3 regions of the Paenibacillus antri genome follow, and region 3 is predicted to be linked to each of the others. Evidence: predicted binding sites of a transcription regulator. Region 3 holds the regulator's gene; each other region holds the start of a gene.
The links. The regulator Rex, encoded in region 3, represses fermentation and respiration genes when NADH is low (regulators of the CRP and FNR family bind a similar motif). The targets are predictions, from matches to a motif close to TTGTGAAATATTTCACAA.
Positions count from the first base shown of each region.

Region 1: the regulator Rex is predicted to act here: its motif matches at 7,135-7,152, upstream of FE782_RS25770 (DUF1641 domain-containing protein).
Region 2: the regulator Rex is predicted to act here: its motif matches at 5,762-5,779, upstream of FE782_RS10320 (polymer-forming cytoskeletal protein).

Region 1 is NZ_VCIW01000022.1:14,519-24,505, forward strand. It holds gene FE782_RS25735 (ABC transporter permease) at 1-368, opposite strand, end outside; gene FE782_RS25740 (DUF1697 domain-containing protein) at 716-1,264, opposite strand; gene FE782_RS25745 (ABC transporter permease) at 1,391-2,362, opposite strand; gene FE782_RS25750 (sugar ABC transporter ATP-binding protein) at 2,359-3,849, opposite strand; gene FE782_RS25755 (sugar ABC transporter substrate-binding protein) at 3,972-5,075, opposite strand; gene FE782_RS25760 (DUF2524 domain-containing protein) at 5,231-5,416, shown strand; gene FE782_RS25765 (NAD(P)/FAD-dependent oxidoreductase) at 5,469-6,644, opposite strand; gene FE782_RS25770 (DUF1641 domain-containing protein) at 6,659-7,093, opposite strand; gene FE782_RS25775 (GerAB/ArcD/ProY family transporter) at 7,315-8,427, opposite strand; gene FE782_RS25780 (Ger(x)C family spore germination protein) at 8,453-9,547, opposite strand; gene FE782_RS25785 (spore germination protein) at 9,537-9,987, opposite strand, start outside.
Region 2 is NZ_VCIW01000005.1:159,346-169,332, reverse strand. It holds gene FE782_RS10345 (TIGR03943 family putative permease subunit) at 1-665, shown strand, start outside; gene FE782_RS10340 (FecCD family ABC transporter permease) at 670-1,713, opposite strand; gene FE782_RS10335 (FecCD family ABC transporter permease) at 1,706-2,716, opposite strand; gene FE782_RS10330 (ABC transporter substrate-binding protein) at 2,727-3,698, opposite strand; gene FE782_RS10325 (GTP-binding protein) at 3,744-4,949, opposite strand; gene FE782_RS10320 (polymer-forming cytoskeletal protein) at 5,167-5,691, opposite strand; gene FE782_RS10315 (DUF5722 domain-containing protein) at 5,965-9,972, opposite strand.
Region 3 is NZ_VCIW01000003.1:285,806-295,792, forward strand. It holds gene dinG (ATP-dependent DNA helicase DinG) at 1-1,648, shown strand, start outside; gene FE782_RS07120 (redox-sensing transcriptional repressor Rex) at 1,645-2,289, shown strand; gene FE782_RS07125 (amidohydrolase) at 2,286-3,590, shown strand; gene FE782_RS07130 (cell wall elongation regulator TseB-like domain-containing protein) at 3,598-4,134, shown strand; gene FE782_RS07135 (hypothetical protein) at 4,437-4,970, shown strand; gene FE782_RS07140 (AAA family ATPase) at 4,963-6,468, shown strand; gene FE782_RS07145 (3-hydroxyacyl-CoA dehydrogenase family protein) at 6,547-7,422, shown strand; gene FE782_RS07150 (acetate/propionate family kinase) at 7,419-8,615, shown strand; gene asnS (asparagine--tRNA ligase) at 8,674-9,984, shown strand.

The sequences.
Region 1 (9,987 bases), on a different contig from region 3:
GTTTGATAGACCTTGGCCGCCTTGCGGCTGTGCAGCTGTCCGACCATCAACGCAAGCGTGACAGGAAGGACGATCCCCAAAATAATAAAGATAATGTTGTACCCGACGGTGTTGCGGATGACGATCCAGGCGTCGTTCGACTTGAACAGAAATTCGAAGTTTTTGAAGCCGATCCAAGCGCTGTTTACGACGTTGTCGATGAAGCCTCCGTGAATCTTGAAATCTTTGAAAGCGATAATGACGCCGAACATCGGCAAGAAACTAAACAGAAGGTACCAGACGGTGGTCGGAAGGGCGAGCAGCGTCAGCTCGGTGTCATGCTTGCGCCAACGCGTTCGCGTTCTTTTGCGGGTGACTTTTGCGTCCATATCATCTTCCTTTCTTGTTGTAATGGCCGGGGAGCGGGCTTCGCCGGTATGCCCTCGATCGATCCGCCTATAGTAGCGCTTTCATTTTGACGACTACTGGTGTCGCTCAAGTACAGACCGTAGAGGCCAGACGATGATTAGTTGTAATTTTAAGTTAGTAGCCTAGTTAATCCTAGACAAAAAACATGAGACTATAGTCAAAAAACTTTAGGTCTCGGCATTGTTTTACCAATGTCGACCCGATCGCTTCATGATCCGGAAAACAGGAAAAGCACCGCCGACATCCTTCGGATGTCAACGATGCTTTCTTAGCGATACTATGTCGTGCGGCAGCTCCGAAACTCCCCCTACTCCCGCGACATCTTCAACAGCTTGTCCATCGTGTTCCAGTTCCGCGTCGTCACCCCGGCGCCGCCCAGCTTCATCATCCGATTGCCTAGGGGCGACTCCGACACGTTCGTCTCGAAGCGGAAGTACACTTCCCGTCCCGCGGCCGTAAACTCATCGTTCGACGCGGCTTCCCCCGGTCCGGCCCGCAGCGCGGCTTCCGCCCGCTCCGGCGGAATCGCCTCGTTCAGCAGCGCCAGCATGATCCGCTTGCCCTCGTCCGGCGAAGCGGGCTCGTACGGACAGTCGGCCATGATCCGCTCCAGTTCGTCGAACGAACGGACGACGACCGAGATCGTCTTCCCCAGCATCCGTTCGAGCGTCGCGCCGACGATCGCGCCCACCGTCTCTCCCGTTCCGTCCGACTCGCACAAAATATTGCCGCTTTGGATATACGTGCGCGCCTTGCGCAGCCCGCCCGCCTCCAGCGCCTCCCGCAGCTCCGCCATCTTCACGACGTTGTTGCCGCCGACGTTAATGCCTCTTAATAACGCGATATATCCTGTCATCGTTCCGCCTCCTCGTTCTGCTTCCCGTTATTCGAATGAAATCACGGTTCGCCCGGCCTGTCAACGTCTTCCAACCAAGCGAAAAGGGCCGCCCCGAACTTGTTCGGAACGACCCTTTGCCGAACGTTAATGCGTACGCTTGTAATACGTGATCGCGAGGGCGACCGCGAGCACGGAGCCCTTGACGATATCCATCGCATAATACGGCACGGACAGCATGATGAGGCCGTTGGACAGAATGCCGATCAGCACCGCGCCGGCGAACGTGCCGAACGCGTTCGGCTTGCCCGCGCCGAAGACGGAGTAGCCGATGAAGGCGGCCGCGACCGCGTCCATCAAATACGGCGCGCCCGCGTTCACCTCGGCGTTCATGACCCGGGCGCCGAGCACGATGCCGCCGACGCCGGCGAACAGCGCCGATATCAAGTAGGCGGCCAGGCGGTACTTGCCGACCGCGATGCCCGACAGCTTGGCCGCTTCGGGGTTTCCGCCGATCATGTACATGTAGCGGCCGTGCTTCGTGTACGTCAGGAACAGATGCACCGCCAGCACGACGATCAGCATAATGATAATGATCCACGGCACTTTGCCGATCGCTCCGAACGCGTCCGGAATTTCGCCGGTCGCGTAATCGCCGCTCGGCAATATCATGTTCTCGGAGATCGTCGCCCCGCGCGTATACGTGAGCGCGATGCCCTGGAAGACGAACATCGTCGCGAGCGTCATCAGCATGTCCTGGATCTTAAAGTTGATGACCAGGAACGCGTTCACGAGTCCGACGACGAGACAGAAGACGATCGCGACCGCGATCCCGATCCCCGTGCTTTGCCCGTACCAGACGAACATCGAGATGACGATCGCGTTCGCGAGCGACGCCGTCGAGCCGATCGACAAGTCGAAGCCGCCGACCGCGAGCGACACGGTGAGGCCGATCGCGATGATCGTCACGATCGAGATCGACCGCAGGATCGTCACGATGTTCGCGCCGTTCAGGAAGTTGTCCGTCGACGCGCCGAAGACGGCGATCAGCAGCAGGATCGTAATCAAGGTCCCGTATTTATAGAGAAAATCGAAAAATTTATGCCCGACGGCGTTCATCGCTTCAAGCCTCCCGTACTGTACAGCAGCAGTTCTTCCTCGTTCGCGCTGCGCGTCTCCAGTTCTTTCGCGACGGCGCCGTCGTACATGACGTACGTTCGGTCCGTCAGTCCTAAGATTTCCGATATTTCGCTGGATGCATACAAGACGCACTTGCCCCGGCGCGCCAGCTCGGCGATTAATTCATAGATGTCCCGCTTCGCGCCGACGTCGACGCCCTTGGTCGGCTCGTCGAATAGATAGACGTCGGCGTCCGCCAGCAGCCACTTGCCGATCGCCACCTTCTGCTGGTTGCCGCCGGATAAGTTCTTCACCCGCGCCGACTCGTTCGGCGTCTTGATGCCGAGCGACTCGACGAGGCCGCGGGCGGCGTCCCGCAGCTTGCCGGCGGCGATCCACGGCCCGGCGGTCGTGAACCGCCCGAGCGTCGCGGCCGTCAAGTTCGCGGCCACCGACTCGTCCACGAAGACGCCTTCGCGCCGGCGCTCCTCGGGCACGAGGGCGACGCCGGCGCGCACCGCGTCGTGCGGCGAGCGGATGCGAAGCCGCCGCCCGTCGAGCGTCACGTCGCCGGACGACGTCGGCGACGCCCCGAACAGCGCGCGGCACAGCTCCGTCTTGCCCGCGCCGACGAGACCCGCGACGCCGACGATTTCGCCCGCGCGAATATACAGGTCGACGCCTCTGACCTTGTCGCCGTCCCGGACGCCCTTCGCTTCGAAGCGCACCTCGCCGCTAGATCGCTGGATCGTCGGGAACTGCCCGCCCAGCTTGGCGCCCAGCATCTGCTCGATGACTTGCTGCTGCGTAACGTTCCGCAGCTCGTCCCGCGCGACGAGGCGCCCGTCCCGCATGATCGTGATGTCCTCGCAAATCTCATATAGCTCCGGCAGCCGGTGCGAGATGAAGATGACGCCGACCCCGTCCGCCTTCAGCTGCCGGACGAGCGCGAACAGCCGGTCCGTCTCGCTGCTGCTGAGCGGCGCCGTCGGCTCGTCGAGCACGAGGAAGCGGCACTCCCGGGACACCGCTCTCGCGATGAGCGTCATCTGCTTCTCGGCGAGCGTCAACTCCTGCACCAGCTTCTTGGTCGACAGCGTCAAGCCCAGCCGCTCGAGAATCGACTGCGCCGACCGATGAACGCCGGCCCAGTCGACGAACTGCTTGCCTCGCATCTCGTGCACGAGGCTTTCGAGCATAATATTTTCGCCGACCGTCAAGTTCGGTATGAGCGCCGTATCGACCTCTTGATAGACGATCTGGATGCCGCGATCCTTCGCGTCCTTCGGCGAGCGGATGCGGACGGCCTCGCCGTCGATCCGAATGTCGCCGGTGTAATGATCGTAGGCGCCGGACAGCACCTTCATCAACGTGGACTTCCCTGCGCCGTTCGCTCCGATGAGCGCGTGGGCTCGCCCGGCCTCGGCCCGGAAGTCGACGTCCGACAGCGCCTGCACGCCGGGGAAGGCGATCGAAATCCGGCTCATCTCTAGCACGCTAGTCTTCGATTCTCCCAACAAACCCACCTACCGTCCGAACAGGATAGGGCGCCCTTATCCGAAGGACAAGGGCGCCGCATAAGACAATCTATTATAACATGGAACTTTCGTTAGTTGGCGTTCGCTTCTTTTAGCGATTTCATCCAATCTTCTTCGAACGCGTCCGTCGTGCCCCAGCCCGGAATAATATCGGCGAGCGTCACCATGTTGACCGCTTCGGACGACTTGTTCAGCGTCGCTTGGTCGATCAACGCCGCTTCGAGGTTGTACGTCGGAGGCGTCTCTTCGCCGGCGAGCTTCTTCGCGAGCAGGCGCACGTTGACCGCGCCGATCATCTTCGGATCGACCGCCGCCGTAGCGACCCACGGGCTGTTCTCTTCCTGCATGATTTGCAGATCGGCGTTCGAGACGTCGATGCCGTAAATCTTGATTTCCGTCCGGCCCGCCTCGATCAAGGCGCGCGCCGCGCCGATCGCGAACGCGTCCCACGTCGCGAAGATGGCGTCGATCTCGCCCTTCGGATATTTGGACAGCATCGCCGCGACCGCGTTCTGCGTGTCGACCGACGTATTCTCGTTCGCCACGCCGAACCGCTCCAGTTCCTTGATGTTCGGGTACTTCGCGAGCGTCGCTTGATATACCGCGTTGCGGCGCACCATCGGCGGGAAGCCGTCGACCCACAGGTAGACGATCTTCGCGTCTTCGCCCTGCTCCTTCACGAGCTGGTCGAGCGCGTATTGCGCAAGCGCCTCGTCGTCCTGCGACGTCAGCGTCACGCCTTCGACCGCGGACAAGTCGCCGGTGGAGTCGAACGCCACGACCGGGATGCCCTTCTCCGTCAGCTTCTTCACCGCGTCGACCGTCGCCGGGTCGTCGCCGTGCGAGACGACGACGCCGTCGTAATCGCCGTTCGCCGCTTGGTCGAGCGCGTCGAGGAACTTCGCCGTATCGCCGTTCGCCGAGAACGTGTCTACGCTGAAGCCGAGCGATTCGCCTTCTTGCTTCGCGCCGGCGAGGAATTGCGCCGTATGATCGTCGCCGCCGATCTTGCGGATGACGTTCAGTTTAATATCGCCCTTCTCGGCGAGCGCCGCCGGAAGATTGTCCACGTCGAGGTTGCCGCCGGTCTGCGCCGCTTGTCCGCAGCCCGAGAGCGCGATGGCCGCAGCCAGCGTGATGCCCGTTATGTAACGAAGCTTCTTGTTGATGCTCATCTCTAGTTCTACCCCCATGCATTTAATTACAAGTAATCCTATCGGATTTAAATCGAAACGTCAATAGTTTTATAGGATTAACGATTTCGCACGAATAACCGCCGCCCTCTTCACGAACAATAGCTTTGTCACAATAACCGCGGGGAGGATTCGCCATGCTGGATCAATTGGAAAGCAATTACGACTGCTCGAACGCCGACGACGACTTGCCCAAGCTGCTGCAGGAGCTCGAGGAGTGGAGGTCGAAGTCCGGAAACGACGCCTCCAAGGAGACGATCGATACGATCAACCGGCTGGAAAATCAAATCCACTTCATCCGGAACAAGTGCGGCATCCGGTAATGAAAAGAGCGCCTTTCGGCGCTCTTTCGTCGTCGTACGCGCGAACGCGGAATCAATAAGCGAGCGCGAACAGTCCTTCGATATGCGACAAGTACCGCGCGTTGCTCGCCTTCTTCATCAGCGAAGCGGGCGCGCCCTTGAGCTCGATCCCGTTCTCCCCGACGGAGCCGATGCCGTCCTTGCGGCCGAGGCTCGCCAGCGTACCGGAGAACACCGGGCTGAACGTCTGCAGACTGCCGCCGTTATACGTTGCCGCGATGTTCGCGCCGACGAGCTCGCCCATCTGCCAAGCCAATTGCGCCGTCGGCGGGTACGGACGTCCTTCCGGTCCGAAGACGACCGCGCAGTCGCCCGCGAGGAACACGTCCGGATGCGACACCGACTGCAGGTACTCGTTCACGGACGCGCGGCCGCGATTCACTTCGATGCCGCAATTCGCAACGAGCGCGTGCCCTTGCACGCCGCCGGTCCATACCAACGTGGAGGTTTCGATCGTACGGCCATCCTTCAGCGTTACGACGCCGCCGTTCACTTCGGTGATCGGCAGGCTCGTGAGGAACTGCACGCCGCGCTGCTCGAGGCTCGTCACCGCGCGCTGGATCAGCTCCGGCGAGAACATCGGCAGAATCGTCGGCATCGCTTCGACCAAATACAACGACACGTCGTTGAAGTCTACGCCCGCCTCGCGGCAGTAACCCGGGAGCTCGTCCGCGAGCTCGCCTACGAGCTCTACGCCGGTGAGACCGCCGCCGCCGATGACGAACGTCGCGTCCGCTTTGTTCTTCGAGACGCGGTACGCGCGAAGCTTCTCCTTCACGTGCGCGAAGATGCGGTTCGCCTCTGCCGCCGACTTCAGCGTCAGGCTGTTCTCCTGGAGGCCCGGGATGCCGAAGTAGTTCGTCTCGCTGCCGAGCGCGAGCACGAGCGTATCGTAATCGTAGGAGGAGCCGTCCGCGAGCGATACTTTCTTGCCGGCCGGGTCGACCGCCTGCACGGAGCCGATCTTCACGTCGATCGCCTTGCCCTTGAATAGCTTGCTAAGCGGCAGCGCGACGGCTTTCTCGGACACGTTGCCCGCGGCCAAACGGTGAAGCTCGGTAATGATTTGGTGAGAATCGTATTTATTGATGACCGTAATTTGCGCTTCGCTCGCGGACAGATGCTTCCGCGCGGACAGCGCGCTTAATAAGCCGCCGTATCCGGCGCCGAGAATGACGATTTTTTTCATCGGTTGCGTCCCCCTTAAGACTGCTGTTTTCGTTCGCCGAGAATGTCCAAGTACGCTTGGCCGAAGCGAAGCATCCGCTGCAGCTCCGGATCCTTCAGCATCTTCAACATGCCGAACAAGCCGATCGTCGTCTCGTCCGTCTCCGCGCGGTCGTTCGCCTCGATCGCCGCCGAAGCGAAATATTTCGCTTTCTCTTCGATCGGCTTGAGCACCTCTTGGAGGCCGCCGATCGTATCTTGAATGAGCACGCGGTCGGTAACGACCTTCTGCGCCAAATCGTACGTCTTCGTCAGAAGCGCCGTCATCTCCGCCAGCTTCGGCAGGTTGTCGACCAGCGTCGTCAACGCTTCCTGCACTTCCGGCTTCAACAGCTGCTCGAGCACGTCAGGTCTCAGCGCGGACTCTTGCGTCACTACGGCCGGCTGCTTGTTCGCTACGCTTGCTTCCATTCTTCTCCCACTCCTTGTTGTGTCGGAACTGCCGGAATACATTGTGAAAATCTTCACATAATAAGAAGTTCTCGTCCGACGTTCCTATGAATGATGTCCTTGTGAATAGTTTATTACATTACAGACCGGTCTGCATTATAAATGTGAAATTAATCACATAAATAATATTTATAGGGGTGACAACCTTTTCGAACCGCATAAAAATTCCCAACGGCCGCCGTTTACGAAGCCTTCGTGGCTTTCCTCATCCTTTTCCACCAGACGATCAGAAACAACAGCGGGATGTACCCGGATACGATCCAGAACCCCACGTTCGAATATAAGTTCGCGAACCAGTCTATCGATTGCCGGTCGCGGATCCAAAACGCCAGCGCCAAATACCCGCCGAGGAACAACGGCAAAGAGACGCGGCGCTTGATCGGCAGCAGCTGTCCCGTTCCCCGGCAAGCCGCCCACAAGCAGATGGACACATTGACGAGCGCCTTCAGCAGCCATACGGAGACGACGAGATACTCCAATCGCTGCATGATCGGCACCTCGATCATCATCACGATATTCAGCGTCGGCCAGATGATATGATGGAGCTGACCTTCCGAATAATACATCAGCGTGACCAGCATGACGAAAACATAGATGATCGTAGCGGCGCCGACGGCGGCATGCGTCCAGCGCTGCGATTCCGCCGGACGCTTAACGAACGGGTATAAGAATAGCATCGTCTCGAACCCGAGGTACGGGAAGGTCATCGTTCGAGCGGAACGAAGAATGTCGGCGATCGAATGCGTCCCTATGGGCAGCAGATTCGCCGGGTGGATATACTTGAATGCGAACACGAACAGCGGAACGGTCAGCGCGTAAGGTATCGCCGTTCCCCAAAAGCCCATTCCGGTTACCGTCCGCAGACCGCCGGACACCGTGTAATACACGAGCAGCAACAAGACAACGGCAAGCGGATAAATATTGATTCTCGGGAACAACCACACCTGGATGACTTCCAAGAAGATCCTGAAGACGACGAACCCGCCGAGGACGAAATAAACAACGAATGCCGCGTTCGCCGCGGTTCCGATCCATCGGCCGAAGTGGACCTTGTTCATTTGCACGACGTCCGCCGGCGACTCCGACGCATTCAATGCGGAATGCATCATCCACACGATCGCATGAACGCCCATTCCTACAAGGAGTACGGAGATCCATGCGTCATACCCCGCCGGCTTCAGGATCTCTTTCTGGAACTTTAAGACGCCGACGCCGACGATGCTGCAATGGATGAGGAAAAAAACGAACAACGGAGAAATCAGGCGATTCTCCCCGATCCGGCGACTCCCGTTCATGGCTGCCCCCTCCCGTTCCGCCGGGTTATTCCCCGACGCCGGTCTGAAAGATGTTCAACTTTACCGCGACTTCCGTACCGACGGACGGGTACAGTTTTTGGAATTCACGTTCGTTCCAACGCCGATCCCGGCTTCTGACCATATCGCCGAATCCGACGGGATCCACGCGGCGTTCCTTGAAATACTCCAGCAGCGCTTCGATCTCTCGCTCGATATACGCGGCCCCTTCGCGCTCCATCTTCGACAGCCCTTCGGGCGTTGCGAGCTTCACCTCTTCCGGCACTTTCCTCGCCAACGCTTCCAGCTCGATTCGGATCGAGATTTCGGGCACCGGGCGGACTCGCTTCACCTTGTACTTCGCCTTCGATCGGATGGCCTGGATCGCTACGTAGCTATCCCGGGCTTCCCGCGGCTCTTCCACGGGAATGAGCATACTTCCGTTCATCCCGTTTTCGATGAGCATCTTCAAGAGGAACGAATCCTTAAAGCCGATGACCCCGGCCACCCGGTCCTCCCGAAACAAGGCCGTCCCGCCGAGCTCCGGCGCTCCGTTCTTCGGGCGGAAGTACGGCATATACATATCGCGGCCTTCCCCGAAAAAGTTGAACAGAGACAAATGCAGATTCGTCGACGGAAGATTGCCGTTGCGAACGTTCTGCATCGCCATGTCGGACAACAGCGTCGATTCGTTGCGGTTCTTCGCCTGCTCCAACAGTTCGACGGCCTCCCCTTCCGTTACCGCGAGGATCATGCGCGTCGAGATCTTCGGATCCTTGCAGAACGTATCCAGCACGGTCCCGACCCCTTCCTTCGCGAACGATTCGCCGAATACCGCTAAGCCGATTTGTCCGTACTCCAGCGTTCCGTTCGACTTCATATTCAGGCTCGGAATCATGTTGAAGTGCGAGACGGAGTCGGTCTGAAGCAGTTCTACGTCGGCCTTGCTCTTCTTCGTATAGAGCGGGATCAACACCGAGGACGCCTCCCCTTTCTCGGACAAGTCGAACCCGGCCGTCTGTACGAGTTTCACTTCATTGACGATGGCCTGCTCCCCGCAAGCCGCGAGCAGCGGCACGAGCGCGATCGCGGTCCCCAGGCGGCTCAAGCGTCTAATCCTCATCGGCGTCCTCCCCCGCTCGGGCCGTCCCGGGCTTATACCTTTTACGCGATCGCGGATGCAAATATCCGGGCCGCTTGCTCGTCCATGGGAACGGCGGCCGGATGAGGCTGTCGTTCAAGTCCCCTACTCTCAAAGGATATACGGGGACGGTATACGGAGATCCCAAAGACGTTAATTTCGTTATATGTACCAGCAGGAAGCCGATACCGATGAATAAGCCGATCGCCCCCCATAGGGAGGACAGCACGATCATCGGAAAACGTAAAAATCGAATCGTATTGGACATCTTGTAGATCGGCGTCGTAAAAGAGGCCAATGCGGACAGCGCGACGACGATGATGAGAATGTTGCTCGTAAGCGCGGCTTCCACGGCGGCTTGTCCGATGATAATGCCTCCGACGATGCCGAGCGTCTGCCCGATCTTCGTCGGCAGCCGCGCC
Region 2 (9,987 bases), on a different contig from region 3:
ACGCGCTGACGTACGGATTATTGTTTTCCCCGCTCGTACTTGGTTATTTCCTCCCCGACCTTGCGCTCGGGAGCGACCTGGTCGATAAGAAGGGCATCGTTCTTAGCCGAAGCGAACCGGGGACGCCCGCGATTCCCCGGGAAGAGACGCCTGTACGAACGCCCTTACCGTCTTCTGAATCGTTGCAGGACGATCAATTGTTGCGATCGTTCCAGACCGGCGATCTGTACGAGGATCAATACGCAAGCTTGGCGGTACGTTTAATGAAACAAGATCCCATGGTCGTTCGGGAAGATGCTTACTTAGAGATTATCACGGCGATCGACCTGTTCCTGAATCGATTCGTCGGGAAGAGCGTGCAAATCGAAGGGTTCGCGTACCGAACGGAGGAGATGGCCGCGGATGAATTCGTCGTGGCGAGGATGGCCATGGATTGTTGCTCCGCCGATGCGACGCCTTATGGATTCTTAGTGCAATCCCAAGAAGCGTCGCGATTCGCGGAGGATACTTGGATCCGAGTGACGGGGACGATCGGGACCGCCGATTGGGGCGGCGTGGAGATCGTAAAGATCGAGGCGGCGGAAGTCGCCGGCATCGATTCGCCGGAAACCCCATACGTGTATCCGAATTACGAAGCGCTCGACGAACTTCCGGCTCGAGATTAAGGAGTTACAGCGAACGGCGGAGCAAATATAAGAAGAACGGTGCCCCCAATAGCGTTGTAACTGCGCCGACGGGCAAACTTGCGACGTAGTGTTCCATCCCCGGCAGGGGCAATCGGATCGCCGCGCTTTGGCCGACCCAGTCCGACGCGAGGAGCAACAGCGCCGAGAAGAGCGCGCTCGTCGGAAACAACGCCGTCGGGCGCCTCCCTACGAACCATCCGGCGACATGGGGACCGATCAATCCGATGAAGCCGATCGCTCCGACGACGGAGACGGAGGCGGCGGTCAGCGCGGAAGCGATCGCGAGCATCAGGAAACGGGTACGATTCACGGCAAGGCCCAGACCGGCGGCCGAGTCGTCTCCGAGCTGCAAAATTTCGGCCTTCCGCGCGTACGCCAGCGCCAGTCCGATCCCGAACAACGCCCATGGCCAGAGCGTCGACCAGCTGCTCCAGCCCCTCCCGTTCAGCGAACCGAACAGCCATAGAAAGATCGAGGACAGTCCCTGCTGTCGATGGAGCAGCAGGAGCGACGTCGCGGACTGCAAGATCGAAGCGGTCACGACGCCGATTAAGGCGAATCGCGCGCGGTTGGCGCTCTGACGAGAGTTTAGCGCCAAGACGAGCAGCGTAGCGCCGACGCCCCCGAAGAGCGCAACGAGCTGCAACGAGACGGTCTCCGCGAACGAGCCCGCCGCGAACGTCAACCACAGCACCGCGAACAGAACGGCGCCGGCCGAGGAGCCCATCAGACCCGGTTCGACGAGCGGATTCCGCAAGATCGATTGCAGCATCGCCCCCGCCGTACCCAGCATGGCGCCCGCCGCAACGGCGATTAGCGCTCTCGGAAGGCGCAAATTCCAGACGACGTGCCGAGTCCCGGCATCCGCTTCGACGTGAAACAGAGCACGGACGACTTCTACAAAGGAATAAGGCGTCTTTCCGAAGCCGATGTAGAGCACGAAACAACCCGAGAGCGCGATCGCCAGCGTCAGCAGGACCACCCCCGTTTTGTTACCCGCGTACGATACATTTTTCCCCTCACCCATTCGGGACTCCTCCTTGCCGCCGGACCATGAGAATCAAGAAACAGCTCCCCCCGAGCAGCGTCGTCCAGACCCCGACCGGAATTTCCGCCGGGTACAGCAGCAGACGCGCCGCCGCATCCGCGGAGACGAGTAATGCGCCGCCGCAAAGCATCGAGAACGGCAGCGCGATCCGGGCGTCGTTGGTTCCGAGCATCGATCTTGCGAGATGCGGCGCAAGCAGCGAGATAAACCCGATCGGGCCGCACTGGGCTACGGTCACCCCTACGAGTCCGGTGCACAGCGCTAGAATCGCATGACGCGACCGCTCGACGTTCACGCCGAGACCCGCAGCCACGTCGTCGCCAAGCTGCATGACATTCAAAGTACGGAGGTAGAGGAACGCCATCGGCGCCATCGCGGCGAACCACGGCAAGGTTCGCTCGACGTGATCCCAGCTTCGATTGGCAAGCGAACCGAGCAAGTATAAGTAAAGCAGATTCACGTCGTTGCTCGTACCGAGCGCGATCAAGAGAATGAGCGTGCCGTTCAGGATGGCGGATACGGACATCCCGACGAGAAGCATGCTTACCGCGCCGCGGCTGCCTCTTGCGGCAAGCAATACGCATGCTCCCCCCGCCAGTCCTCCCGCCAACGCGAACAACGGCTGCGCATGCCAGGATACCGGAAGCTGCAGCACCGCGATCGCCCCCATGGCGAGCGACGCCCCGGACGATACGCCCAGCAGCTCAGGTCCCGCCAAGCGGTTGTTCATCGCTCCTTGCACAAGCGTACCTGCCGCTCCGAGCATCGCGCCGATGAAGACGCCAAGCACGGCCCGAGGCAGCCGCATCTCCAAGACGATCGTACGCGCGAGCGGTTCCCCCTCGCTCCGGAAGACGATGCCGAGCAGCTCGCCCCACGTCAAGTTGGGGGTTCCTAAGGCAACCTGCGCCGCCGACGAGGCAAGAACGACGAGAATCAGCAGAATCGTCAGAAGTACGGAACGAAGAACACGAAGTTCCATGTCAATTCCCTTAGGGAAGCTCAGGGTACAGGAACGCCATCGCTTCGTCGACCATGATGCCGAGCGAACGCGTGCCTCGCCCGTCTCCCCAAATCGGGGACCGAACTTCCGCGACCTTCCCTTCTTGGACCGCTTTCAGTTCCCTCCACAGCGGAAGCTGCGACAATTGCTCCGACAGCTGTTTCGTCCCGGGTTGGAACGAATAACTTTCGACGAAGATCGCGTCCGGGTTTTCCGCCAACAGCTTTTCCAACGAATATGGAATCGCGCCTTCCCCGAACGGATCTTCGGACGGATCGTTCACCTTCCAAGGGTAGACCGCGATTTCCCGTAACACCGTCCCCCCGAGACCGCTGTCGGTCACGATCGCGAAATTCACGTCGCTGCCGTACATAATGAGCGCCTTCCGGTCTTTCGGCGACTTGCGTTTCGCTTCTTCGAGCTTGGCGAGGAACGCGTCGGCAGACGTCTGCGCTTCTTTCGGCCGCCCGGTAATGGTACCGACCGCCTTGAGCAGCTCGACCGACTCGGAATAGCCGACAGGGTTGACAAGCAGGATCGGCGCGACCCCGGATAGCCCCTCCCTCATCGCGTCGTGCACGCCCTCCAATCCGATCACCAGATCCGGCTTCGCCGCGACGAGGTCCTCTACGTTCGGCTCGAAGAAGCTGCCGCCGATCGAAGCGAAGCTTCGTCCCTTCTCGCCGTAAAACTCCGGCTGCATGGCGATCGTCCGGACGCCGCCTTCCCCGATCGCGATCGGCTCCATGCCGAGCTCCGCCGTCAAGTCGATGCAGAGCGAGACGACACACGCGATTCGCTCGACCGGCTTCGCGAACGTTAGCGTCTCTCCTGTATCGTCGACGATGGATAAGCTCCCGCTCGGCGGCTCGCTTTGCACGGCGAGACCGTTCCCGCAGGCGGAAAGAACGACCGCCAGCACGGCGATCGTCATTCCTCCTCGAACCGTAAATTTCTTCATGGGTCTACCTCCGTATGTATGGATTCCAGCGTAATTCGATATGCGTCATTCGGCGACCGCCCATGCGGGCAGCGGGTCGGGCAACGCGCTCCAGTCGGGCAACGCCATCTCTTCGTCCGTCAGCAGGCAGCCGTCCAATTCGACCTCGATCGCTTCTCGATCCATGTCGATGCCGATAAGGACGAGCTCGGTTTGCCGGTCGCCATGAACGTCGTCCCAAGTTTCGAACAGTTCCGGTTGATCCGCGCGGAGCGCAATCCGTTCTTCGTCGGGCAAGGAGGCGATCCAATGTCCGGACGGACCGAACTGAATGGACGGCCCCGCTTGACTGATCATCCCGGCGATGCCGTTGCGGCTGGCGAGCCAGACGATTCCCTTGGCCCGGACGACGTCTTCCGGCCATTCTTCCAACCATCGCAGCAATCGCTCCGGATGGAACGGCCGGCGTCTACGATAGACGATGGAGCCGATTCCGTACTCCTCCGTCTCCGGCGTATGCGCCGGTCGCCGAAGCTCCCGGATCCAGCCTGCGGACCGACTCGCTTCTTCGAAGTCGAACAACCCCGTGTTCAGGATGGACGACGGCGGGATTCGGCCATTGACGGCCCGGATGACGCGGGCGGCGGGCTGCAGCGTACGGAGTACCCTCTCCAGCTGATTCAGTTCCTCGTCCCCGACCAAATCGCACTTGTTCAGAACGAGCACGTCGCAAAATTCGATCTGATCGATCAACAAGTCTACGACCGATCGCGTATCGTCTTCCCCCGCGGCTTGATTACGCTCCAACAAGCTGTCGCCCGAAGCGAAATCGTGCCAGAACCGGTACGCGTCCACGACCGTTACCATGCAATCGAGCTTGGCGAAGCGGGAAAGATCGATGCCGGATTGTTCGTCCGCGTAGGAGAACGTCTGCGCGACCGGAACCGGCTCGCCGATCCCGGTCGATTCGATCAAAATATAATCGAACCTTCCTTCCGTCGCGAGACGCTCGACCTCCCGGAGGAGATCGTCCCGAAGGGTGCAGCAGATGCAGCCGTTCGACATCTCGACCAGCTTCTCTTCGGTTCGCGACAACTGCGTCTCCCGGCCGACGAGAGCCGCGTCGATATTGACCTCGCTCATGTCGTTGACGATGACCGCTACCTTCAACCCCTCGCGGTTGTTCAATACATGGTTTAACAGCGTCGTCTTGCCCGAGCCCAAATAACCGCTTAGCACGGTGACGGGAATGCGTTGTTCCTTCGGATTCATGACGGATTCTCGTCCTCCTTATCTGTAATAATTACGATTAACCACGATGTCGATTGTAACGCTTGATATCCTTAATGTAAATAGTAATATTAACGATTTACACGAATGAGCGCATTTTTTCGCGAAAAAAACCAACGGCGCAACTGAATTGCACCGCTGGCTTTTCTCATTGTTCGATCTTACCGATGATTCCCGTCCGACTGGTTGCCCGACGACCTTACTCTTGCGTACCCGTCACGTTCCCGTCGATCTTCGCGGTTGCCTTCGCGTTATCGTTCGCGAACGACAGGCTTCCGTCGATCGTCGCCGTCTCGTGCAGATGGAAGCCGGCCGCTTCCACGACGACGTCGCCCTGAATCGTTCCGCCTTGCACGCGAAGGTTCTCGCTCTTCACCGTCAGCTTCGGAACCGTCAACGTGTACGACGCCGTAATATTGTGGTCCGCGTCTTGCGCGTACAACGCGATCTTCCGGTATATTTCGCCGTCCGCGGCGCCCTTATCCCGGAATTCGCCCGCCACTACTACTTCTTGATCGACCGCGACGTCGTTAAGAATGGCGATGATCCACGTCCCCTTCTCTCCGACCGCGTTCGTGAACGCAGCCGCATCGTTAACGATCGACGCCGATGTCGCCGCATCCGTCGGTTCCGTCGCCGGAACCGCGGTTTCCTCTTTGGTCCCGCAGCCGGATAAGACGGCGATAACGAGGCCGCCGACCAACAACCCTCTGAACCATTTCATGTTGATATCCCCCCGGAAACAAATTTTCTTCGTCGCTCAGGTTCATCATACCGGCAAAAGCGAGCGAAGTATGTGACGACTTTCACAATCTCTTATTCAAAAAAGGACTGCCCCAAAAGTGGGTAAAATCTACTAACGGGTAGCCATCCCCCTGCACGACGTTCAGTGGCGGCCGGAACCCGTACCCCCTCCCGCTAGGAGCATGATTGTAAAAAGAAGGAGCCGCCCCTAAGTCATTTTACGACTTTTGGGACAGCCCTTTTCGATCGACTATTATTTTTCGAAGCCGATGTAATCGTATTGAATTTCGGGATTCCATGCCAGATCGTTGCCTACGGCGCGGAAGCCGATCTCGATCGAAGTCACTTCGCTTCGACCGGCCCAGCCGCTGACGTCCACCGCGATGCGATTCCATCGATCCGCCTGCATCGCCTGCGCAGACTGCAGCGTCGTGCCGTCGGCGCCGGTCAAGACGACTCGCGTCTCATAGGTGGCGTTCGGAACGCCGCCGTACGAATCGATATGATAGAAGAACGTATGCGCTTCGCTCATGTCGATCGCCGTCTCCGGGGCAACCTTCGCCGTCTTCCATGCCGTCGCCGCGGCGACGGCGGATCTGGCGTTCAGCGCATAGCTGCCGAGGATCGGCTTCGTCGGGCCGTTCGGGAACGTCTCTACGGTCCGGAGCCCGGCCAGATTGTCGACCGCTTCCCAGCCTTGCAAGCCGGTTTCGAAGTTGTACAGCAGCTCGACGTTACTCGGCACTTGGTCTTCCCCGTTCGGCTTCACCGCGCCGATCGTCTTCGTTATCGCCGTCTCCCGATACGTGAACGTCATCGTCACGTTTCCGCCGGCGGGCGGCGGCGCGAAGTCGACGACCGACAGCAGGAACGTCTTCGACTCCCCGGGCAACACGTGATTCGCGTCCAAGGCCGAAAGCGAGAAGGTCGCGTGCTCGGACGTCACCGCGATTTCGCCCGACAGCTTCTTATCGTCGTAATTCGTAACGGTCACTTCGATGTTCGATCCGACCCCGAGCGGGTCCGCCAAGAGACGCGCGGAAATATCGAGATTCGCGACGGACTCCCTCGTCTCGCCCTTCCGCTCGAACGACACGTCGTCGATCAGGAACGAGCCGTTCCAGTTCGTCGTCGCCGGCGAAGACATCCATACCTTGATCCGATCCACCGCGCCGATGCCTTGGAAGTCGCGGAAGTCGGCCGCGATCGATTGCCATTCGCCCGGATTCGGCAAGGCTACGATCGCTTCCGCGCTCGTAGATCCGCTGTATACCTTCACCTTCGCATAGTGCGTCCGATCCGGCAGCGGTCCCGGCACTTTGAGCGCCAACTTGAGCACCGGCGTATTCGAGAGATCGACCGGCGACGCCAGCTTCAAGTCCGCGCCGCGCCACATCTTGGACAGCGCGCTGAACGTCACCCGCAACGCCGACGTCCCTTCGTACGCGTCTCCCGACACGCTGGATACGCCGTTGCTGTTGTCGGCGAACGTCCAGCCGTCGGTCCCGTTTTCGAACGTAGAAATCCGAACCGCCTTCGGGTCAAAACCTTGCGACGGGCCGTTCAATCCGGCCGGCGCGTACGCCGGCGCGACGCGGTCGTTCAGCTTCGCCGGATCGAAGCCCGGAATCGCGGCTTCCCACGAGTCGATGCCGATCACGTCGAGCGCGAAGCTCGTCGCCTCGAGCGACTTCGCCGTATCGATATCGCGGAACACGTGATACGCCAATTTCTTCTGATCGGGCGTCGCCGTCTCGCCCGGCAAATTCGTCCATAAGCCCAAATTCAGGCCGCCTTCGAAGGCGTGGTCGACGTGGCGGTGCAGAATGAACGAATCGATGCCGTCCAGGAATTCGACGATGTAGTAAGCGTACGCATAGGCGGCCGCTTGGATTTTCTGCGCCTGCTCGGAATTGTCGAGGCTGTGGAAGCCCTGTTCCGACAAGATGATGCGCCGCATCTCGCCTTCGTATAAATAATCCGGCTGCCGCAAGTAATCCACAAGGACGGACAAGTTCTTGAACGTAATGCGCTGCGTATTGAAATCGAACGTCGCCGTGGCGTCTTCCCAGAACTTCGGGTTGAACAAGTTTTCCGGATACGGATGGAACGCCATGTTCCACGGAATGTCGCCGTTCGTCTTCAGGTGCTCGGTCAGCAAGTCGACGATGTTCTTGTTGTCGTACTTCCAGAGCGAATCCGAAGGCAGATTTTCGTCCCAGAAGTGATCCAAGGAGACGTACGCGCGCGCCTTGTCGTAGTGGCTTCGAATGATCGTATCGGTCAGCCGCAGCGTACGCGCGTAGTCCTCCACGTATTCGTGAATGAGCTTCGGCCCCATGTTGTTCCAAACTTTGTTTTGGCCGATCTCGTTGCCGACGATATAGTTCACCGCGCGTCCGTACGCTTCGTCCGCGCGCGTATAACGCTCCGCCAAGAAGCTCGTGATCGCGCCGTAATACCCGACGCCCTCCGCCGTCTTCGTGTTCACGGCGTAGACGGTGCCGCCCGGCTCCGAATCCGGATGGATCAGAATATGGTTCGGCGTATTCGGATCGAGATTCCGGTACATGATCAGGATGAGCGAGACGATATTGTCGTTATCGGACAGGCTCTTGATTTGCAGATCGAGATTCTCGACGACGTTCTTCTTGAAGTAATACGTCTTGCCTTGGAATTCATACGGAATCGTATTGGCCGGTTGACTGTCGGTTAAGTACAGCATCTGATCGTAAGCGACGTTCAAGGCGGCGTGGCTGATGCCGAGCTCCTCGGCGTCGTCCGTATACTGCACCTGCAGCCCCTTCTTGCTCTTCGCCTCCGGGAACGGATACGTATTCGCGGCGAGCGACTGCGGGTTCGCGATGTATTGCGGCGCATCGACCCAGAGCGTCGCGTCGTCCGTCTCCAGCGCGACGGCGAACTTGGAGTATAAGCGGCTGCGGCTTCCGTCCTGCAGCGGGAACGCGAACGAGAAACTCGCCGCCGCCGGCTGTTCGCCGAGCTTGACGCGCTCCGTCGCCGGATCGAACGGATCGGAATAGGTAGGCAGCTCGTAGAGCGCTAATCGAGCTTGCGGATCGATCTCGACCGAAGCGGACGTGATCGTTCCCGCGACGACGACGCTGCCGTCGCCGCCGATGACCGGCTGCGCCAGCTCGCCGATCGTCTCCGGCGGCAGCGGCGGCAAAATCTTGAACTCCGCTTCGTCCAATCGAATGACGCCCCCTTCTCCTTCCTCCAGCACCGGTTGGATGCGGAACGCCTGAAGCGTGCCGCCCCAGTTCAGCTTATCGGACATATTGAAGTCGTACGCCTTCATCCCGGACGACGGATCCACCTCGAACGTCTTCGACTTCTCCTCGTCCCAGACCGGATCCTCCGCGGTCGTCCACGATACCTTCAACTGCGATGCGGGCGTTCCGTTCGCGAGCGTCAACGCGATCGCGTTGCGCTCCGCGATCGACAGCGCGAACGACCCCGACGTCAACGCATCGCCCGCCCCGGCGACCGTCCATTGCAGCGCCCCCGCGTCGACCGTCACGGCGCCTTCCGCCGCCGTGAACCCTTCGGGATCGCCCGCCTTCGAGAATCGCATATCGAGCACGTTCGTCGCCGAAATATGATCGATCTGGAACCGGCCGTCCCAATAATCGTATCCGGGCGCTCCCGGCGGCACCCCTTCGAGATCGAAGTTTTGCATGAACGAAATTTCCATCTTGGAGATCGCCCCGCGGCCCGACCAATTCGAGACGTCCACGAATACGGTTCTCCAGCTGTCCGGCCGAATATGAGCGATCGACTCGTTCACGCCGTCCGCGCCGTGCAGACGGATACGCAGCACATATTCTACCGGCTGCCAGCCCCAGCTGTTGGCGGCGAACGCCAAGTAACGGGAGTCGGACAGGTCGAGCGGCGTCGCGAAGTCGCGGTAAATCGTGCGCCACGCGTACACCTTCACTCGCTCCGGCTGCTGCTCGAGCGCGCCGGTCCCTTCGTATACGCTGCCGGGACCGTTCAAGATGCCCGTAACGAAGTTTACGCTCCTCGTATTTTCGCCGGCGGACCAGGTCGCCACGTCGGCGGCCGTATTGAAGTCGTTAATGATTTTCGCGGGATACACCGCCGTGCCGTTCGACACGTTCGGAGAGGGCGTAAGCCCTGGATCGTAGGGCGCCGCGACGGCGAAGGACGCTAAGAAGGCATGGCAAATCAACAGCCAGGCGATACACCCGGCCGTCCATTTTGCGGTTCGGTTCATAAATTACGAATCCTC
Region 3 (9,987 bases):
CCGAGCTTGTCCTTGGTTCCGCAAGTGCTTTTACCACCGGGCCCGGAACGACGCGGGGGCGGCGGACGTCATCATAACGAATCATTCCTTATTATTCACGGACGTGAAAGCGGAGCATCGCATTCTTCCCGCCTACGGACGTCTCGTCGTCGACGAGGCGCATCATTTCGAGGATGTCGCCAGTCAGCATCTGGGCGTCGATCTGTCTTACTTTTCCATGGTGAGCGCTTTAACCTCCTTGTTGAAGGACAGCCGCTCCGGCCAGCTCCCGCTGCTCAAGTCGCTGCTCGAGCAGCATCCGAACGCGAAGACCGAAGGCTGGGGCGAGCGCATCGGCCAGCTGTTCCCCGACATCGTGAAGGTCAAGGAAAATTGGGACGAACTGTTCGATGCGCTGTACGACCGATTCATCGCGCGCGCGGCCGCGGGGCAGAGCGAGGGCGGGTCGGTCACGGTTCGTCTGAAGGCGGATAAGCTGCCTCACGATTGGAAGTCGTTCGTCGCGATGGAGGACAATTTGTTCTTGACGTTGACGAGCGTGCTGAAGGTGCTGGACCGACTCGTGACGGATGGGAAGGACGACGCGGAGGACTTCGGACTGGAAAGCTTGTTTACGGACCTGGCCGGCACGGTCAAGGACTTGTACAGGGCGCGCGACGCGTTGCGGCTGCTGCTGAAGGCGGACGACCCGAACATGGTGTATTGGATGGAAGCGACGCCGCACTTCAAGTCTCGCTCGCTGCGGTTATACGGGGCGCCGATCGACGTCTCGAGTTTGATGCGGGACTTCTTCTGGGAGCGCAAGGACGCCGTCGTCATGACGTCCGCGACGCTTACGGTCGAGAAGTCGTTCCAGTACGTCAAGTCGCAGCTCGGCTTGTCGGATCGGGACGAAGCGGAGGAGAAGCTGCAGACGGTGCAGCTGCCCTCGCCGTTCAAATACCGGGATCAAGCGTTGGTGCTCATCCCGAGAGACTTCCCGGGCTTCAAGGGCGCGAACGCGGATCCGCTGTTCATGGAACGGCTGATCGATTCGCTTCGCGACGCGGCCGTCGTGACGCACGGCAAGATGCTCGTTTTATTCACATCCCATAAGATGCTTAAGCTTGCCCACGGCCCGTTGAGGGAGGCGCTGCAGCCGCATGGCATTCACGTCCTCGGACAAGGGGTCGACAGCGGCAATCGGAGCAAGCTGACGCGGCTGTTCATGCAAGCGGGCTCCGCCGTGCTGCTTGGCACGAGCTCCTTCTGGGAGGGGGTCGACATTCCGGGCGACGCGCTGACGTGTCTCGCGATCGTTCGCCTTCCGTTCCAGCCCCCGAACCATCCGATGGTGGAGGCGAAGAGCGAATACCTGAAAGCCCAGGGCGAAAATCCGTTCACGAAGCTGTCGGTGCCGCAAGCGGTCATTCGCTTCAAGCAAGGCTTCGGGAGGCTCGTCCGTACGGCGAAGGATCGGGGCGTCGTGCTCATTTACGACACGAGGGTCATCGAGACGTCGTACGGGAAGCACTTCTTGTATTCGCTGCCCGGGCCGAAAATCGAGCATTTGCCGAGCGAGTCGATCCCCGGTCGGATGCGGGATTGGCTGGAAGCGCCGGGCGCGGAGACAGGGAACGGATCCTCGGGAAAGGTGGAAACGACATGAAGTTTCCTAAAATATCGGAAGCGGTCGTCCGCCGTCTGCCGATGTATCTTCGATTTTTGAACGAGCTCGCGAAGAGCGACGTCCAGACGGTATCGTCCCAGGATTTAGGGAGGCGTTTGGATCTGAATCCGGCCCAGATCCGCAAGGACCTCGCGTACTTCGGCGAATTCGGGAAGAAGGGCATCGGGTACGACGTCGGTTATTTGGTCGAGAAGATCCGCGGCATCTTGAAGCTGGATCAAGAAATCCGCGTCGCGCTCGTCGGCGCGGGCAACCTTGGTCAGGCGCTATGCAATTATAACGCGTATTTGAAGGACAATATGCGGATCTCCGCCGTGTTCGACGCGAATCCGAATCGGATCGGCGACCGCATCAACCAACTGTCCGTTCAGCCGATGGAAGAGCTCGTGCGGACGGTCCGGGAGCAGCATGTGCGCATCGGCATCATTACGGTGCCTGCGACGGAAGCGCAGCGCGTGGCGGACCAATTCGTGGAAGCGGGCGTGGAAGGCATTATGAATTTCGCTCCGGCGATCATTAAGGTGCCTTCCCAGATCCGCGTTCATTACGCGGATTTCACGATCGAGCTGCAGAGCTTGGCGTATTATTTGAACCGGGGCGAAACGGAGGAAGAAGAATGACGAAACGTACGGTGATCCGAGGCGGAACGTTCCTGACGATGGCGGAAGGCGCGGAGGGAACGACCGCGTTCGCGGGAACGCTGACGATGCGGGGGGACCGCATCGAATACATAGGCGCGGCGGACGTCGAGGTCGCGCCCGACGACGAGGTGATCGACGGCGCGGGCAAGCTGTACATGCCAGGCCTCGTGAATACGCATGGCCATGCGGCGATGTCGCTGCTGCGCGGTCTGAAGGACGACGTGAGCCTGCAGGTTTGGCTGCAAGAGTATATGTGGCCGACCGAAGCGAAGTTTACCGCGGCGAGCGTCCGAGCGGGAACGATGCTGGCGATGCTGGAAATGCTGAAATCGGGCACGACGACGTTCATGGATATGTACGACCATATGGATCAAGTGGCGGAAGCGGTGGAAGAAGCGGGTATGCGCGCCTGCCTCAACCGCGGGGTCATCGGTTTGTGCCCTGAAGACGTACAGCGCGCGAAGCTGGACGAGGCGATCCGGTTCGCGAAGACGTGGAACGGCGCGGCCGACGGCCGCATCACGACAGCGATGGCGCCGCATGCGCCGTATACGTGTCCGCCGGAATTCATCGCGAAGTTCGTCGAGGCGGCGCATGAATTGAATTTGCCGATCCACACGCATATGTCGGAGACGGCGCGCGAGGTGGAAGAGAACGCCGCCGCCTACGGCGTTCGACCGGTCGAGCATCTGCGGAGGCTCGGCGTGTTCTCGCGTCCGTGTCTCGTCGCGCACGGCGTGCACCTGACGGACGAAGAGATCGACATCCTGGCGGAGCACGGCGTCGGCGTCTCCCATAATCCCGGCAGCAACCTGAAGCTGGCGAGCGGCATCGCTCGCGTGACGGCGCTGCGGCAGGCGGGCGTCCGCGTCTCGCTCGGCACGGACAGCGCGGCCAGCAACAATAACTTGGACATCTTCCGGGAGATCCGCCTAGCGGCGCTCATCCACAAGGGCGTCAGCGGCGACCCGACGGCCGTGCCGGCCGGCGACGCGCTGCGGATGGGCACCGTCGAAGGGGCGCGTTCGCTCTGGTTGAACGACGTCGGCACGCTCGAGGCCGGCATGAAGGCGGACGTCGTCGCGATCGACGTGACGGCGCCTCATTACCAGCCGGAGGCCGATCTCGTATCGCATCTCGTGTACGCCGGCTCCGGCTCGGACGTGACGGACGTCTGGGCGAACGGGAAGCGGCTCGTTCGCGGTCGCCGCTGTCTGACGCTCGACGAAGAGCGCATCGTCGCCGAGGCGAACGCGGCGCTGCGACGCCTGAAAGCGTAGGCGCCGCATGGCCGAACGATTCATGAGCGAGAGCTCGTCGAACCGGCGCCGAGCGCTCCAGGCGACCGCTATCGCGATCGTCTTGATCGGCGCGATCGGGCTGTTCGGCAGCCGGTTTTACCAGACCGTGCAGGAGCCTCATTGGGATGCGTTAAGCCGGGCTCAAGCGGAAGCGGTACAGCGGCTGAACCTGACGCGCGTCGATTTCGTCGAACGATTCGTCGGGGACCGGCCGTACTCGGTCGTCTTCGGCGCGAACGCGAACGGCGAAGACGTCGCGGTATGGATGTGGGGCGAAGACGGCTTGCATATCGAACGGCAGCAGGACGGCCTGACGCGCGATGAGGTGAAGGCGCTCGCGCTGAAGGAGCGGCCGGAGATGCAGCTGCTGCGGATTTCGCCCGGGAAGCTTGGCGAGACGTACGTTTGGGAAGTGTTCTACGCGTTGCGGGAGCCCGGCGGAACGAGGAAATATTACGATTATTACTCGTTCCGGGACGGCGCGAAACTTGAAACTTACCGCCTTGCGCTGGAACGAGAGTAAGCCGGCGCAGGATGCCGGCGCTGCGAACGGAGGACGAGCGACGCGTGAAGTGGTCGTGGAAGACGAAAATATGGTTCGCGCTGACGGTGCTGTTCGGCGCGTTGTTGATCGCAAGCTTCTTTTATAAACCGTAACGAAGGCCGTCCCGATCACCCGATCGGGGCGGCTTTTTCATGCCGGCGAGATGCCGATTTCGCCGGGCGCCGGGTCGCCTTCCACACATTGCATCCCATTTCGTATGCCTATTATGATATACTCTCATATATACGAAATCGATAGATACTAGAAAGGGGGACGAAGTGTTGAAACTGCGTCTCTTACCTGTTGTTATAACGATCGTCGTGTCGTCCGGCGTCTTGTTCGGCGGTTGGTTCGCCTATGAATCGATCGCGATGGAAGACCCGTTCTTGGAGAAGGTCGCCGCCGTGGAAGGCATCGCGGATCCCGTCGTCGAGATCGAACGGGAGCGTGCGATCGTTCGCGCGACGATCGAGCCGGGCGCCAGCCTGCGCCAAGCGTATCGCGGCATCGTGGAGGCGGGAGCCTCGTCCCTCGGAGACCGCGACATCGTCGTGGAGGCTTCGGGCGAAACGAGCGAGAAGCTCGAAGATTGGTGGTCCGAAGCGTTGTTCGACGTCGCCCAAGCGATGGAGACGAAGCAATATTCGCTCATTCCGCAGCGTCTTCGCGAGCTTGCGAAGGCGGACGGCTCGCTCCAAGTACAGACCGAAATGGACGAAAAGAACGTATATATCACGTTGGTGGACGGCCCGAACAGCAAGCATGTCGTTTTGCCGCGACAGCCGGCGATAATGGGGGTGTGGCCGAATGAGTAAATACGGCAAAGAAATCGCGATCGGCTTCCTTCCCGTCTTGCTCGCCTTCCTCGTCTTCATCGGGGTCAATCCGATTCCGGTGCTGCTCGTCGGCGTCATCGGCGGCTCGCTTTTCCTAATGACGCGCATGCGGACCGGAGGCGGTCTCGGCATGGGCGAACGGAACAAGCCGAAGGCGAAACTTCCGACGTTCCTTACGTTCGATCATATCGGAGGGCAGGACCGGGCGAAGAAAGAGCTGATCGAGGCGCTCGATTTCCTCGTCAAGCCGGAGCAGATTCAGAAGTTCGGCATTCGCCCGTTGAAGGGCATCTTGCTGATGGGTCCTCCCGGAACGGGAAAGACGCTGATGGCGAAGGCGGCCGCGCATTACACGGACAGCGTCTTCGTCGGGGCGAGCGGCTCCGAATTCGTCGAGATGTACGTCGGCGTCGGCGCGTCCCGCGTTCGGGATATGTTCAAGGAAGCGCGTCAGAAAGCGATCAAGGAAAATAAGCAAAACGCGATCATCTTCATCGACGAGATCGACGTCGTCGGCGGCAAGCGCGACGGCGGGCAGCAGAAGGAATACGACCAGACGCTGAACCAGCTGCTGACCGAGATGGACGGCCTTCATACGTCGGAGACGCCTCGAATCCTGATCATGGCGGCGACGAACCGTAAGGACATGCTCGACTCCGCGCTCCTCCGTCCGGGCCGCTTCGACCGGCACATTCAGGTCGACCTGCCCGACGCGAAGGGACGTCTCTCGATCCTCGAGCTTCATGCGCGCAATAAGCCGCTGGCGGAAGGCGTATCCTTGCAGAAGATCGCGGACCAGACATTCGGCTTCTCCGGCGCACAGCTCGAGAGCTTGATGAACGAGGCGGCGATCTACGCGATGCGGGAAGGCCGCGAGACGATCGATGAGAGTCAGCTGCTCCAAGCGATCGACAAAGTCATGATGGGCGAGAAGACGGACCGCGAGGCCGCGGCGGAGGAACGCGAACGAGTAGCGATTCACGAACTCGGGCATGCTATCGTTGCCGAGACGGTACGTCCTGGCTCCGTCTCCCAAGTGGCGCTCAGCCCGCGGGGACAGGCGCTCGGGTACGTGCGGCACAACCCGCCGTCCGACAAGTATTTGTACACCAAGGCGTACTTGGAAGACCAGATCATGGTGGCGATCGGCGGTTCGGCCGCGGAAGAGCTGTTTTACGGCGAACGAAGCACCGGCTCTCGCAACGACTTCGAGCAAGCGCTCGGCCTCGTGCGCACGATGATCGACTCCGGTCTTACCGACCTCGGCATCGTAGATTCGCAGATGCTGACCAAAGAAGAGTATAATAAAGCGAACGGCGAAATCTTGGACGCGTTAACGAAGCGGACGCGGGAGCTGCTGGCCGCCCGCCGCGAGGTGTTCGAGCAGTCGCTCGACATTCTGAAGCGGGAAGAGACGTTGTCGGGAGACCGGTTTCGTGATCTTCTTCACAGCGTGGAGCTCCAGCCTGCCGGATAATAGAGTCGTTCATAATGCTCCGGGTGCGCGCATGACGCGCATGCGGAGTATCTTCATACATACATGGGGTGGAAGAGAATGGCAGCGTTTAAGAAAATCGGCGTGATCGGCGCGGGCACGATGGGGCAAGCGATCGCTTCGATGCTCTCGCACAAAGGATTGGACGTCTACATAGCGGAAAAGACGCAAAGCAAAATGGAACACGGCCTAAAGGCGATCGAAATGAGTCTCGATAAGCAAATCGAGAAGTGGGCGCTCACCGCGTCGGAGAAGAAGGTCATCCTCTCCCGCATTCATCCGATCCTCGATCTCGGTCGACTGTCGGAGTGCGAGCTCGTGATCGAGACGATAAGCGAAGATTTGGACGCCAAGAAGGCCGTATTCCAGACGATCGGGGACATCTGCGGCGAAGACGTCGTGCTCGCCACGAATACGTCTACGCTGTCCGTCACCGAATTGGCCGGCGCGACGCGTTATCCGAAACGGGTCATCGGGCTGCACTTCATTCATCCGGTGTCCAATATCGACATGGTGGAAATTATACGAGGATTGCAGACGACCGACGAGACGTTCGACCGGACCAAGGCGTTCGTGGAAGAGGTCATCTCGAAGAAGGGGATTCTCGTGTACGAGACGCCCGGCTTCGTTACGACGCGGCTCATCTGCACGCTGATCAACGAAGCGGTGCATACGCTGTCCGAAGGCGTCGCTTCCGCGGAAGACATCGATTCCGCCATGCGGCTCGGGTACGGCTTTAAGTACGGGCCGCTCGAAATGTGCGACCGGTTCGGCCTCGATTCCGTGTTGGCCGCGCTCGAGCGCATGTTCCGAGATTACGGCGACTTGAAATATCGCCCGGCGGTGCTGCTTCGCAAGATGGTCCGCGCCGGACAGCTCGGGGCGAAGACCGGTTCGGGTTTCTTCCGTTACGACGAGGATGGTGATAAAATATGAAGGTGCTCGTCATTAACGCCGGCAGCTCGTCGCTCAAATATCAGCTGTACGATATGAAGGACGAATCGGTGCTCGCCGCCGGCCGCGTGGAGCGGATCGGCATGGATACGGCCATCCTCACGCACGAACCGACGGGGAAAGCCGAAGTGCGCGAGGTCAGCGAAATATTGGACCACACGACCGCCATCCGCAAGGTGCTCGGCTTGCTCGTACATAAGGAACACGGCGTGCTCGATTCCATCGCCGACATCGAGGCCGTCGGCCATCGCGTCGTGCACGGCGGGGAATCGTTCCGCGAGTCCGCGATCGTGACGCCCGAGGTGAAGCAGGAGATCAAGCGGCTGTTCGATCTGGCGCCGCTGCACAACCCCGCGCATATGATGGGGATTCAAGCGGTGGAGTCGAACCTGCCCGACGTGCCGCAAGCGGTCGTCTTCGATACGGCGTTCCACCAGACGATGGACCGGAACGTGTATTTGTACCCGATTCCGCTGGCCCTCTACCGCAGACATAAGATCCGGAAATACGGCTTCCACGGCACGTCCCATATGTACGTCAGCCGACAAGCGGCGGCGTTCCTCGGTCGACCGATCGAAGAGATGAAGATCGTGACCTGCCATATCGGCAACGGGGCGAGCGTCACCGCGGTGAAGGGCGGTCGATCCGTCGACACGTCGATGGGCATGACGCCGCTCGAAGGCTTGATGATGGGAACGCGGAGCGGGGATCTCGATCCGGCGGTCGTCCCGTTCGCCATGGGCAAGGAGGATCTTACGATCGGCGAAGTCAGCTCGATGTTGAACAAGCATAGCGGCTTGCTTGCCATATCCGGCATGGGGGACATGCGCGAGGTGCAGGACGCGATGGAGAACGGCGACGCGAACGCGAAGCTCGCGTTCGAGATGTACGAATACCGGCTGCGCAAGTATATCGGCGCTTATGCGGCGGCGATGAACGGTCTCGACGCGATCGTCTTCACGGCGGGCGTCGGGGAAAATTCATGGCTGCTCCGGGCGCGGACGTGCCTGAACCTGTCGTATCTCGGCGTCGAGCTCGACCCCGAGGCGAACCTGGTTCGGTCCAAGGAGGCGCGCCGCATCTCGACGGCGAACTCCAAGATCGACGTGCTCGTCGTGCCGACGAACGAAGAGCTCGTCATCGCGCGGGACACGTACGAGCTGGTCAAAAAGTAGCGCCGGGCGCGCGGGCGCGGGACATATCATTTTCATAGGTAAAGTAGGGATCGATGGCATGAATCAAGCAGAGGCGAACCAAACGACGATTCGGGACGTGGCGGCGCATGTCGGCCAAACCGTCCGCATCGGATGCTGGCTGACCCGCAAGCGGTCCAGCGGCAAAATTCAATTCCTGCAGCTGCGCGACGGCACGGGATTCATTCAAGGCGTCGCGGCGAAAAACGAAGTCGACGAAGCGACATGGGCGGCGGCCGATCGGCTGACGCAAGAGTCGTCGCTGTGGGTGACGGGCGTCGTCCGGGAAGAGCCTCGCAGCCCAAGCGGCTACGAGCTGTCCGTGACGGGGGTCGAGATCATTCATTTGACGTCCGATTACCCGATCACTCCGAAGGAGCACGGGATCGACTTCTTGATGGACCATCGTCATCTGTGGCTCCGGTCGCCGAAGCAGCACGCGGTCATGACGACTCGCGCGACGATCGTGCGGGCGATCCAAGAGTTCTTCGACACGCGCGGGTTTACGCAGGTCGACGCGCCGATCCTGACGCCGACGTCCGCGGAAGGCACGACGAATTTGTTCCATACGAAGTATTTCGACGAGGACGCGTTCCTGACGCAGAGCGGTCAGCTCTACATGGAAGCGGCCGCGATGGCGCTCGGCAAGGTATACTCGTTCGGGCCGACGTTCCGGGCGGAGAAGTCGAAGACGCGCAGACATTTGATCGAATTTTGGATGATCGAGCCGGAGATGGCGTTCGTCGACCATGAAGAAAATCTCCGCGTGCAGGAGCAATTCGTCTCCCACGTCGTGCAGACGGTTCTCGCCAAGAACGCCAAGGAGTTGGCGACGCTCGAGCGGGATACGTCGAAGCTCGAGAAGGCGCTCGCGCCGTTCCCGCGCATTACGTACGACGATGCTGTGAAGTTCCTGAATGCGAACGGTTTCCCCGAGTTCGTCTGGGGCGAAGATTTCGGGGCGCCGCACGAAACGGCGATCGCCGAAAGCTACGAGAAGCCGGTGTTCATTACGCATTATCCGACGTCGCTGAAGGCGTTCTACATGAAGCCGGACCCGGACCGTCCGGACGTCGTGCTGTGCGCCGATCTGATCGCGCCGGAAGGCTACGGCGAAATCATCGGCGGCTCGCAGCGAATCGACGATCCGGCGCTCATGGAGCAGCGGTTCGACGAGCATCATCTTTCGAAAGAGACGTATTCTTGGTATTTGGATTTGCGGAAGTACGGCTCCGTGCCGCATTCGGGCTTCGGACTCGGTCTCGAGCGCACGGTCGCTTGGATTTGCGGTCTGGACCACGTGCGCGAGACGATTCCGTTCCCGCGCCTCTTATACCGCTTGTACCCGTAAGAG